2 regions of the Williamsia herbipolensis genome follow, and region 1 is predicted to be linked to the other one. Evidence: predicted binding sites of a transcription regulator. Region 1 holds the regulator's gene; the other holds the start of a gene.

Region 1 (5,096 bases):
CGTGCGCACGGCGATCTCGAGAGCGGACCGCTGCGCGGTGTCGCCGACAAGATCGTCGACACGCTGACGGCGCAGGGGCTCAGTGCCTTCGGTGCCGAGGGTGACGCGTTCGACCCGGCTCTGCACGAGGCCGTGCAGCACGACGGCGACGGCGCGAGCCCGGTGATCGGGGCGGTCTACCGACAGGGATATCGCCTCGGCGATCGCCTGCTGCGGACCGCGATGGTCACCGTGACCGACGGCACCCCGGCCGACGCCTGAGCAAGTGACACCCACCTCGCACCGCCGCGACCGCCCCTCCGGGGTCCGTCGCGGCGGTGCGGGCGTCGGTGGTGCGACACCATGTCGACAAACACAGAACTTTTCCGCCCGCAGGGGCGACGATTCTCACGAAAGAGGAGGTGACGCCCTATGGCTCCACAGAGGGAATGGTTAGAGCACGACTTCTACAAGGATCTGGGCGTCGCTTCGGACGCCTCGGCCGACGCCATCAAGAAGGCGTATCGCAAGCTGGCCCGGGAGTTGCACCCCGACGCCAACCCCGGCGATGCCGCGGCGGAGGAGCGATTCAAGCGCGTGTCGGAGGCGCACAGCGTGCTGTCCGATCCCGCGAAACGCAAGGAGTACGACGAGACGCGCAGCGCCTTCGCCGGCGGACGATTCCGCGGCAACGGTGCGGGCGGCGGCTTCGGCGGCGGCTTCACCGGCGGTGGTGGTCGGGCGACACCCGGTGCCGGTGGCGGATTCGACGTCGGTGACCTGTTCGGCAACGCCGGCACGACCGCGGGCGGTGACGGCGCGTTCGGTGACCTGTTCGGCGGCCTGTTCAACCGGGCACCCCGGACCGCGACACGACCGCGTCGGGGCAACGACCTCGAGACGCAGACGACGTTGTCGTTCCGCGACGCCGCGCTCGGCACGACGGTGTCGTTGTCACTCACGTCGCCGTCGCCGTGCACGACATGTCACGGCAGTGGCGCCAAACCCGGCACCAGCCCGAGGGTCTGCTCGACCTGTAACGGTGCCGGCGTCGTGAGCCGCAACCAGGGTGCGTTCGGGTTCAGCGAGCCCTGCACCGACTGCCAGGGGACGGGCTCGCGCATCGACGAGCCGTGCTCGGACTGTTCGGGCAACGGCGTCACCGTGCGCACGCGCACCATCAACGTCCGCATCCCGGTCGGCGTCGAGGACGGGCAACGGATCCGTCTCGCCGGACAGGGTGAGGCCGGTCTGCGTGGCGCGCCGTCGGGCGACCTCTACGTGACCGTCACGGTGAGCCCCGACGCGGTGTTCACGCGTGTCGGCAACGACCTGAAGGTCGAACTACCGGTCAGCTTCGGCGAACTGGTGCTCGGCGCGACGGTGTCGGTGCCGACGTTGGAGGGCACCGTCGGGGTGAAGATCCCGCCGAACACCTCCGACGGCCGGACGCTGCGGGTGCGCGGTCGAGGAGTCAGCAAACGGGCCGGCGGTGCCGGTGACCTGTTGGTGACGGTGAAGGTCGCGGTGCCGAAGAAGCTCGACGACGCCGCCGTCGAGAAGCTCCGCGAGTACGCCGATGCCGAGCGCGCCAGTGGTTTCCGGCCGAGGGACGGATGGGGTGATCAGTGATGAGCCGATCGGCCGGCGGAGGCGACGACGAGGTCTTCATGATCTCCGTCGCCGCCGAGCTCGCGGGCATGCACGCCCAGACCCTGCGCACCTACGATCGCCTCGGCCTCGTGCGTCCGCAGCGCGCGGCCGGCGGCGGCCGGCGCTACTCGGCGCGTGACGTCGAGCTGCTGCGCGAGGTGCAGCGCCTCTCGCAGGACGAGGGCGTGAATCTCGAGGGCATCAAACGCATCATCGATCTCACCAACCATGTCGACGCACTGGCCCAGCGCGTCCGCGAACTCGAGGCCGAACTCGCCTCGGCCCGCAACGATCTGCGTCATCGCGGGCACGGCGGCGAACTCGTCCCCGTACCGCGCACCAGCGCCCTCGTGGTCTGGCAACCCCGCAGCAAACGCACTCGCTGACGCCTCGAGTGCGGCCGGGGCGCAGGTGGTTCAGGGTTGCGCCGCCGTGGCACCGTAGCCGGCGGCGCGCAGTGTCGACAGCAGCTCCGATCGCGAGGTCGACCCGAGCCGACGTCGGATGCGTGCGACGTGGTGCTCGACGGTCTTCGCCGAGATGAACAGCGCGGCCCCGATCTCGCGATACGTGAGGCCCAGCACGAGCTTCTCCGCGATCTCGGCCTCTCGTTCGGAGAGGGTGGCGACACCGGTCGCGCCGGGTGCCGGGACCGCGGGAGCCTCGGGACCGGGCGACGCACCGGCCGACGGTGCTCCGCCGATGGTGCGGGCGGTCTGCAGCAGAGAGGTGGCCGAGCGGGTGTCGTCCACACGCAGTGCCCCCTCCGCGGCGAGTCGGGCGCCGTCGAAACCGTGGCCGATGCGGTGCAGATCGTGTGCGGCGAGGTCGATCTCGTCGACCGACAACGGGGGATCGGCATCGTCACCCTGCAGCACGCGCAGCCACACCCGCCCCGCCCGCGCCAGAACCGCGGCGTAGGGGTGGGCATCGGCGGCCGTACCGAGTGCCCTGGCGTGTGGCACCAAGGCATCCGGGGTCCCGGCGAGGATCGCCGCCTGGACGCCGTACCAGTGCCACGCCGCGGCCCAGACCGGTGGATCGCCGAGCGCGGCGAGCAGGCGGTCGACCTCGGCGGCGAGGTGCGCGACGCGGTCGGCGTCACCGCACCGCACCGCGGCCAGCCGCAACTCGCCCAGGGGCAGGAGCGCGAACAGGTCGGCCTCGGCCTCGGCGACCGCCGACTGCGCGTCACGCCAGGCGCTGGCCAGAGCACCCGAATCACCCTGACGGCGGGCGATACCGGCACGCAGAGCGTGCGCGAGGAGACGCTCGCGGTGGCACCCCACCGTCACCGACGACGCCCGTGCGGCCGCGCGGGTGAGATCGCCTGCGGCCATCGCGGTCCAGGCGTCGAGCAGGAGCAGTCGGGCGTCTGCGCGGGTGTCGCCCGACCCGTCCGCCAGAGTTCTGCGTCGGGCGAGCACCGATGCCGCGCCGGCGAGATCGCCGGTGTGCAGCATCAACAGGACGGCGACCACGGCGGCGGACTCGGGTTCGATGCGCTGGGTGTCGGTGGCAGCCGACATCGAGCGCAGCACCGCGCCGACCGCGGTCGCCGACGCATCCGTGACCGACGCCAGCAGACCGGCTGCCAGTTGCGCGGCCGCGGTGTTGTCGGTGGTGGGCGGCGCGTGGTCGGCGACGGAGAGGAACTCCTCGGCCGAGGTGCGGTCACCGGCGGCGATGAGGGCGACAGCCCCGGCGGCGGCGTCGGTCCCGGCCCTGTCGGACCCCAACCAGCCGAACAGTTGCGCAGCGCGAGAATAGGTTCCGCGGCGGGCGGCGACCGAGGCCGCGATGCGTACGCCGGTCGCCACCGTGGCCCGGTCCTCGGAGCCGAGCGCCTCGTCGGCGATGCGGTCGGCCGCGTCGAGGTCGTCGGCCGCCAGTGCCGCGGCGGCCAGAGGCCGATCGCAGACCGACCTGTCGGCGCCGGCCGCGCGTGCCGCCGACCAGATCGTGACCGCCCGGTGTCCGCGGGCGGCGCGGGCATGGTCGACGAGGGTCTCGGCCAGTGCGGGGTCGACCATCCCGTCGGAAGCCGCCGCCAGCGCCCGCTCGAGAGGAAGTGCGTTGTGCGTCAGGAGCACTCGTACCAGTGCGGTGCGGGTGATCGCGATCTGGTGCGCACCGACCACGGCGGCCAGCGCCGGGGCGGCGTCGTCGAGGAACGTGTCGGAGTCGCCGAGGAAGCCCGATCCGCGAGCGGCGTCGATGGCCGACGTCGCGTCCGCGATGTCGAGGTCGCAGGTCTGGGCGACGGTGTCGGGATCGAGGGTGGAACCGGCGGCGGCGACGGTCAGCACGCCCAGTGTGGCGCGGTCGAGGCGGCGCAGTGTGCGGTGGTGATACGCCGAGACGGCCTCGGCCGCAACGGTGATCATCGATCGGGTCTCGGTGTCGACACCGTCCGGCGTGGTCACCGCGGAGATCGCGGCGTCGATCGCGGCACGGTTCCCGCCGCTCATGCGTGCGATCGCCGTGGCCACCGCAGGGGACAGTCGGCGACCGGATCGTTCGACGACCCCGGTCGCGGTGACGGGGGACAGGTCGACGACGCGACCGTGAGAACCGAGCGTGCCGAACAGATCTCGCAGGAGTGGTCGATGATCGCGGGGTTCGGCCGCGACGGCGACGGTGACCTCGCCGGTCGCCGCGATCGAGGCCAGTCGTGCGAGCGTCGTGTCGTCGAGGTCGTGGGCGTCGTCGACCACCAGCGCGGTCCCGGCGTCCGGGGCCGCGGGCACGGAGGTGATCACCACTGTGCCGGCGCTGCGGTGGGAGTCGGCGATCGCTGACAGCAGGAGCGACTTACCGCCCCCGGCTGTCGCGCGGATCCCGGCGTGCACGGGCCGTTCGTCGGCGGCGAGTGCCCGCAGCAGGGCCTGCGCATCGGGCATGCCCGCGAGGGCGACGCCGGGAACGGCGTGATCGATCATCGACGAGGACGGGTCAGGGCAGACCGGGGATGTTGACCGACGGCAGCTTCGGCAGCGGGATCGTCACTGCGCCCTGGGTGTTCTGGGGCGCTGCCTGTGTCGGCGTGTACGGCGCGTTCGTGGGTTCCGCGCGCGTTCCTCCTCCCGTTGCTCCCCCCGATCCTCCGTCGGGAGTCTGGGCCTCGGCGGGAGCGGGCGCGGCGGCCTGGGGCTGCGCCGCCGCCTGGGCCTGGGCCTGCGCCTGGGCTTGAGTCTGGGCCTGCGCTTGTGCCTGGGCTTGGGCCTGCGCCTGGGCTCGGGCTTGCGCGGCGGCATCGGTCGGTCTCGGCGACGTGGAGGTGGTGATCCCCGATTCGACGACGGTGGGGACGCCGGCGGTGGCCGCGGCCGAGGAGCTGGAACCGGCCAGCGGGTTGATCGCGGTCGCGACGGCCCCGTCGGCCGGGTCGGAGCCCGAGTTCAAGGAGGCGGCGACCGCGAGTCCTCCGGCGGAGAGCAGGGCGACGGTGACGAACGCGCCGA
Region 2 (5,096 bases), 540 kb from region 1:
CACGACCCATCGGTATCACCTCCGGGGGAGCCCGACACCGATCCGTTCGCACGGCAGTCGGCTCCCGGGCCGACCGAGACGCCCCCGCCCCGCGTCACACCCCCCGAGCCCCCGTGGTTCACCGCCGCCGATCCGGGACCGCCGCGAGGGTCGCCGGAGGCGCCCCCCTGGGTGCCGATGAACACCGATCCGTCGTCGAACTGGTCGGCGACACTCGAGGAGATCGCCGTACGCGGTTCGCGGAGGCGGCGGGCTCGAGGCGGCAATCGGCGTCGTGTCGCGCTCATCTCGGGCGCGGTGGTCGTCGTGGCCGGAATCGTCGCGGGCGCTGTCGTTCTCGCCACGTCCTCGGGGTCGAGCGGTACGGGTTCGACCGTCTCCGGATCGAGTGGTGCGGGTTCGACGGGGGATGCTCAGGACAACGCGGCTCCCGCGGACGGTCCGCAGATCCCGTTCTGCACCACGGGGACCGATGGTGCGGTGACGACGATCGACGAGCGCGCGGATCCGACCTCGCCGACCGGCGCTATCGCGACCTTCCTCGCGGCGGCCATCACCGACAGGTCGCCGGTGGCGGCTCGCGCGGCGATCGCAGACACCGCGCCCGTCCCGACCGTCATCGAGTTGCAACGGTGGATCGCCGCGCTGCCCCAGGGAACCGACGCGTGGTGCGCACGGGTCACCCTCACCGACTCGGCCGCACGCGTCCTCGTCGATGTGCGCGTCCGCACCCCGGCCGTCGTCGCCGACGTCGCCCGCGGCGACGCCTTCTACGTCTCGGCGGACGGATCCGGTCGGTGGAAGATCGACGCGATCATCTCCGGCGACGGCTCCTAGCGCCGAACCGACGATGTCCGGGCTCGATGTCGGCGCACCGCAGCACGATTCGCGCACCGCACCGAGCAATACCGCTGGGTCCCGTTCCGACTGACGTCGACGATGACCATCTCGCAGTCGCCGCCACCGGGCAGGCCGGCGGCACACCGGCCGATGCGGTGCATGCCGCGGGTGGTGAGGTGCAGCGCCGTCCCCACCGAGATGACCGCGGTGAGGACGTGGGCGAGCGACTGATTCCGGTCGCGATAGTGCAGGTGCCATCCTTCGTCGTTGTGGTTGGTCAACCGCGGATAGGCCGCGGCGACGCTCATCGTCTCGTTGAGCAGACGTGCCCGCTCGTCCTCGGTGGAGGCATCGACCATCCGTAGCCACTCGTCGATCACCTCGCGGGTCCGCGCGTGATCGTCGGGGCGGGTCTCGAATCGACCCGTCATCCCGAACTCGCGCGCCCGAGCCTCGATCCCGGCGCAGTCCTCGGGCCAGTCGTTGGCCAACGAGGCCGCCAGGAGTACCGCGTATTCGCCGTAAGGGTTGAGATGCACATGACCATGACATCACAGTGGACGCATGCACACCTCTTCGACCGAGAACTCGACCCTCAGCCCGACCCTGCAGACCCACGAACACGCCTGGCTCACCGAGTCCGCACACCGCACCAGCGACGGGACCGTCCTCTACGTCCGCTGCGGCGAGTGCGGCACCCGTCGCGTCGACATCGCCGCACACACCGACATGCCCCCGACCGCGGTCAGCACGACGCTCGGTGACTGAGATCGTCCGCGTACAGCGTCACCTCGGGCATATGACCCGAGGCAGGTCCGTGGAGGGACGATCTCCGCGCGACCCGGTTTCGCCCACAACGAACACCGGACTTGAGCGGGAACAGATCAACCCCTCCGACCAGTTGAGCGAGTCAGACTTAACCCTGGAGGAAGAATGAGCGACACCCGCTTGCCAGTCCTGTTCCTGACCGATCCCATCCTGCTGCCCGGCATGGTGGTCCCCATCGAGCTCGATGACGCCGCCCGCGCGGCGGTCGATGCCGCGCAGGCCACCGATTCGCAGAAGCTCCTGGTCGCGCCCCGGCTCGACGACCGCTACCCCTCCTACGGCGTGATCGCATCGATCGTGCAGGTCGGACGCCTCGGCGGTGGACAACACGCCGCCGTGGTGAAGGGCGAGAAGCGGGCGCACATCGGGTCGGGCACCACCGGCCCGGGTGCCGCGCTGTGGGTCGAGGTCGACGAGGCCGCCGAGCCGACCGTCACCGAAGAGACCCGCGAACTCGCGGCCGAGTACAAGAAGCTCGTCCTGGCGATGCTGCAGCGCCGCGAGGCGTGGCAGGTCATCGACTCGGTGAACAAGCTGACCGACCCCTCGGCCCTGGCCGACACGGCCGGCTACGCCTCGTACCTCACCGACGTGCAGAAGCGACAACTGCTCGAGACACCCGACGTCGTGGAGCGGTTGCGCACCCTGATCACCTGGACCACCGACCACCTGGCCGAGGTGGAGGTCAACGACAAGATCGCCGGCGACGTCCGCGACGGCATGGAGAAGACGCAGAAGGAGTTCCTGCTGCGTCAGCAGCTCGCCGCCATCCGCAAGGAGCTCGGCGAGGGCGAGCCGGACGGTTCCGACGACTACCGCGCACGCATCGAGGCGGCGACGCTGCCCGACAACGTTCGCGAGGCGGCACTGCGCGAGGTCGGCAAACTGGAGCGCTCGAGCGAGCAGTCGCCCGAGAGTGGTTACCTGCGAACCTGGTTGGACACCGTCCTCGACCTGCCGTGGGACACCACCACGACCGATTCGACCGACATCGCCTCGGCGCGCGAGATCCTCGACGCCGACCATCACGGACTCGAGGACGTGAAGGACCGCATCGTCGAGTACCTCGCGGTGCGTGCCCGTCGCGCCGAGCGCGGTCTGCAGGTCGTCGGCGGTCGCGGTTCCGGCGCGGTCATGCTGCTCGCGGGCCCTCCCGGCGTCGGCAAGACCTCGCTCGGCGAATCCGTCGCCCGGGCGCTGGGTCGCAAGTTCGTCCGCGTCGCCCTCGGCGGCGTGCGTGACGAGGCCGAGATCCGTGGTCACCGTCGGACCTACGTCGGTGCCCTGCCCGGACGCATCGTGCGTGCGATCGGCGAGGCCGGGTCGATGAACCCGGTCGTGCTGCTCGACGAGATCGACAAGGTGGGCTCCGACCAGCGCGGCGACCCGGCCGCGGCCCTGCTCGAGGTGCTCGATCCGGCGCAGAACCACACGTTCCGTGATCACTACCTCGATCTGGACCTCGACCTGTCCGACGTCGTGTTCCTCGCGACGGCCAATGTGGTGGAACAGATCCCGTCGGCACTGATCGACCGCATGGAGCTCGTCACCCTCGACGGCTACACCGAGGACGACAAGGTCGCGATCGCGCGGGACTACCTGCTCCCCCGCCAACGCGACCGCGCCGCTCTGACCGCCGACGAGGTCACCGTGACCGACGACGCGTTGCGCAAGATCGCGGCCGACTACACCCGCGAACCGGGCGTGCGACAGTTCGAGCGGTTCCTCGCCAAGGCAATGCGCAAGGCCACCACCAGACTGGCGGCCGACGACACCGCACTGGTGATCGACGAACCCGACCTCGTCGACTACCTCGGACGGCCCCGGTTCACCCCGGAGTCGGAGGAGCGCACGGCCGTGCCCGGTGTGGCAACGGGTCTCGCGGTCACCGGCATGGGTGGCGACGTCCTGTTCATCGAGGCGTCGTCGACCGTCGGTGACGCGGGTCTGACCCTCACGGGGCAGCTCGGTGACGTGATGAAGGAGTCGGCGCAGATCGCACTGTCCTACGTTCGCTCCCACGCCACCGAACTCGGCGTGGACCCGGCGGCGTTGGATCGCAAGATCCACATCCACGTCCCAGCGGGTGCCACCCCCAAGGACGGACCGTCGGCAGGCGTGACGATGGTGACGGCGCTGGTGTCGATGGCCACCGGCCGTCGCGTTCGCGCCGAGGTCGGGATGACCGGTGAGGTCACGCTGAACGGCCGCGTGCTGCCGATCGGTGGGCTGAAGCAGAAGCTGCTCGCGGCCCAGCGGGCCGGTCTCACAACGGTGTTCGTCCCGATCCGGAACGAACCCGATCTCGACGACGTGCCCGCCGAGGTGCTCGACGCGGTCGAGGTCCGACCGATGACCGATGTCGCCGACATCATCCTCGCGGCGCTGGAGGACTCCACCGCCGACGTGACCGCAGCGGCCTGAGCCACCGATCGGCCGGCGCCCCACCACACGGTGGGGCGCCGGTCGCTCGCTCGTCGGTCAGTAGGGCGCGGCACGACCGTTCGCGGCCCAGGCCTTCTCCGCCTCCGATCGCGCCGGGGGCGGGACGAGGCCGTTGATCATCCACAACTCCTCGCTGGTCTCGTCGATGTGGAACTCCCAGTGGATCTCGTCGCGAACGAGATACGGGGAGAGCACGTCGCCGACCCACCGGGCGGTGCGTCGGCGGCTCGCCGAATCGGGGAGATGTCGTGCGATGTGGGCGATCTCGATCCGCGCGGTCTTCGGTGCAGATGCCCCGCCGACAAAGATGTCGCCGGCACCGACCTCCCGGAAGATCACCACGACATAGAAGCGGGGAAGGCCCACCTCCTCGTAGCGATCGGTGATCTGTTCGGCCAGAGCGTGTTTGTCCTCGTCGGTGAAGATGCCCGGCGAGTGGTGAATGGTCCACAGCGGCATGCGATCTCTCCTCCTCGGGTGTCGGTTCAGTGGTCAGCGCTGAAGACGAGGTCGTCGACCGGTCCGGACAGCATCGATTTGACGGCCACGGTGATGTCGTCGGCCAGCACCTCTCGCTCCCCCGCCTCCAGGCCGTCGAGGATCCGGCTCGCCACGATCGCCGGCGACGTCTTCTCCATCGGGATGTCGGCGACCATCTCGGTGTCGATGAAACCCGCGTGGACCCCGAGCACCTGAGTGCCCTGGGCGGCCAATTCGGTACGCAGCGAGTTGGTCACCGACCAGATCGCGGCCTTCGATGCGCCGTAGGCGCCGCTCCCCGCGAGCCAGGAGAGCACCGAGTGGATGGTGACGACGGCACCGCCACCGTTCTGCGCGAGGATCGGGGCGAACGCCCGCGTGACGCGGAGCGGGCCGAAGGCGTTGACGTCGAAGGTGTCCGTGATGTCGGAGAACTCGCCGCTGAGCAGGGGCGCGGGGAGGAGTACGCCGGCGTTGTTGATGACGATGTCGACATCGGTTGC

What was found. The regulator HspR, encoded in region 1, represses chaperone genes until heat shock. The targets are predictions, from matches to a motif close to ANNTGAGTNNNNNNNACTCANNT.
Region 2: a site for HspR is predicted at 1,740-1,762, ahead of lon (endopeptidase La). Genes of this name have one in related genera too.

What each region holds. Positions count from the first base shown of each region.
Region 1 covers NZ_CP108021.1:2,245,512-2,250,607, reverse strand. The annotation lists gene grpE (nucleotide exchange factor GrpE) at 1-261, shown strand, start outside; gene dnaJ (molecular chaperone DnaJ) at 412-1,611, shown strand; gene OG579_RS10140 (heat shock protein transcriptional repressor HspR) at 1,611-2,018, shown strand; gene OG579_RS10135 (LuxR C-terminal-related transcriptional regulator) at 2,049-4,574, opposite strand; gene OG579_RS10130 (Hsp70 family protein) at 4,588-5,096, opposite strand, start outside.
Region 2 covers NZ_CP108021.1:2,789,802-2,794,897, reverse strand. The annotation lists gene OG579_RS12575 (hypothetical protein) at 178-837, shown strand; gene OG579_RS12570 (CGNR zinc finger domain-containing protein) at 834-1,379, opposite strand; gene OG579_RS12565 (hypothetical protein) at 1,405-1,608, shown strand; gene lon (endopeptidase La) at 1,774-4,092, shown strand; gene OG579_RS12555 (tautomerase family protein) at 4,150-4,572, opposite strand; gene OG579_RS12550 (SDR family oxidoreductase) at 4,599-5,096, opposite strand, start outside.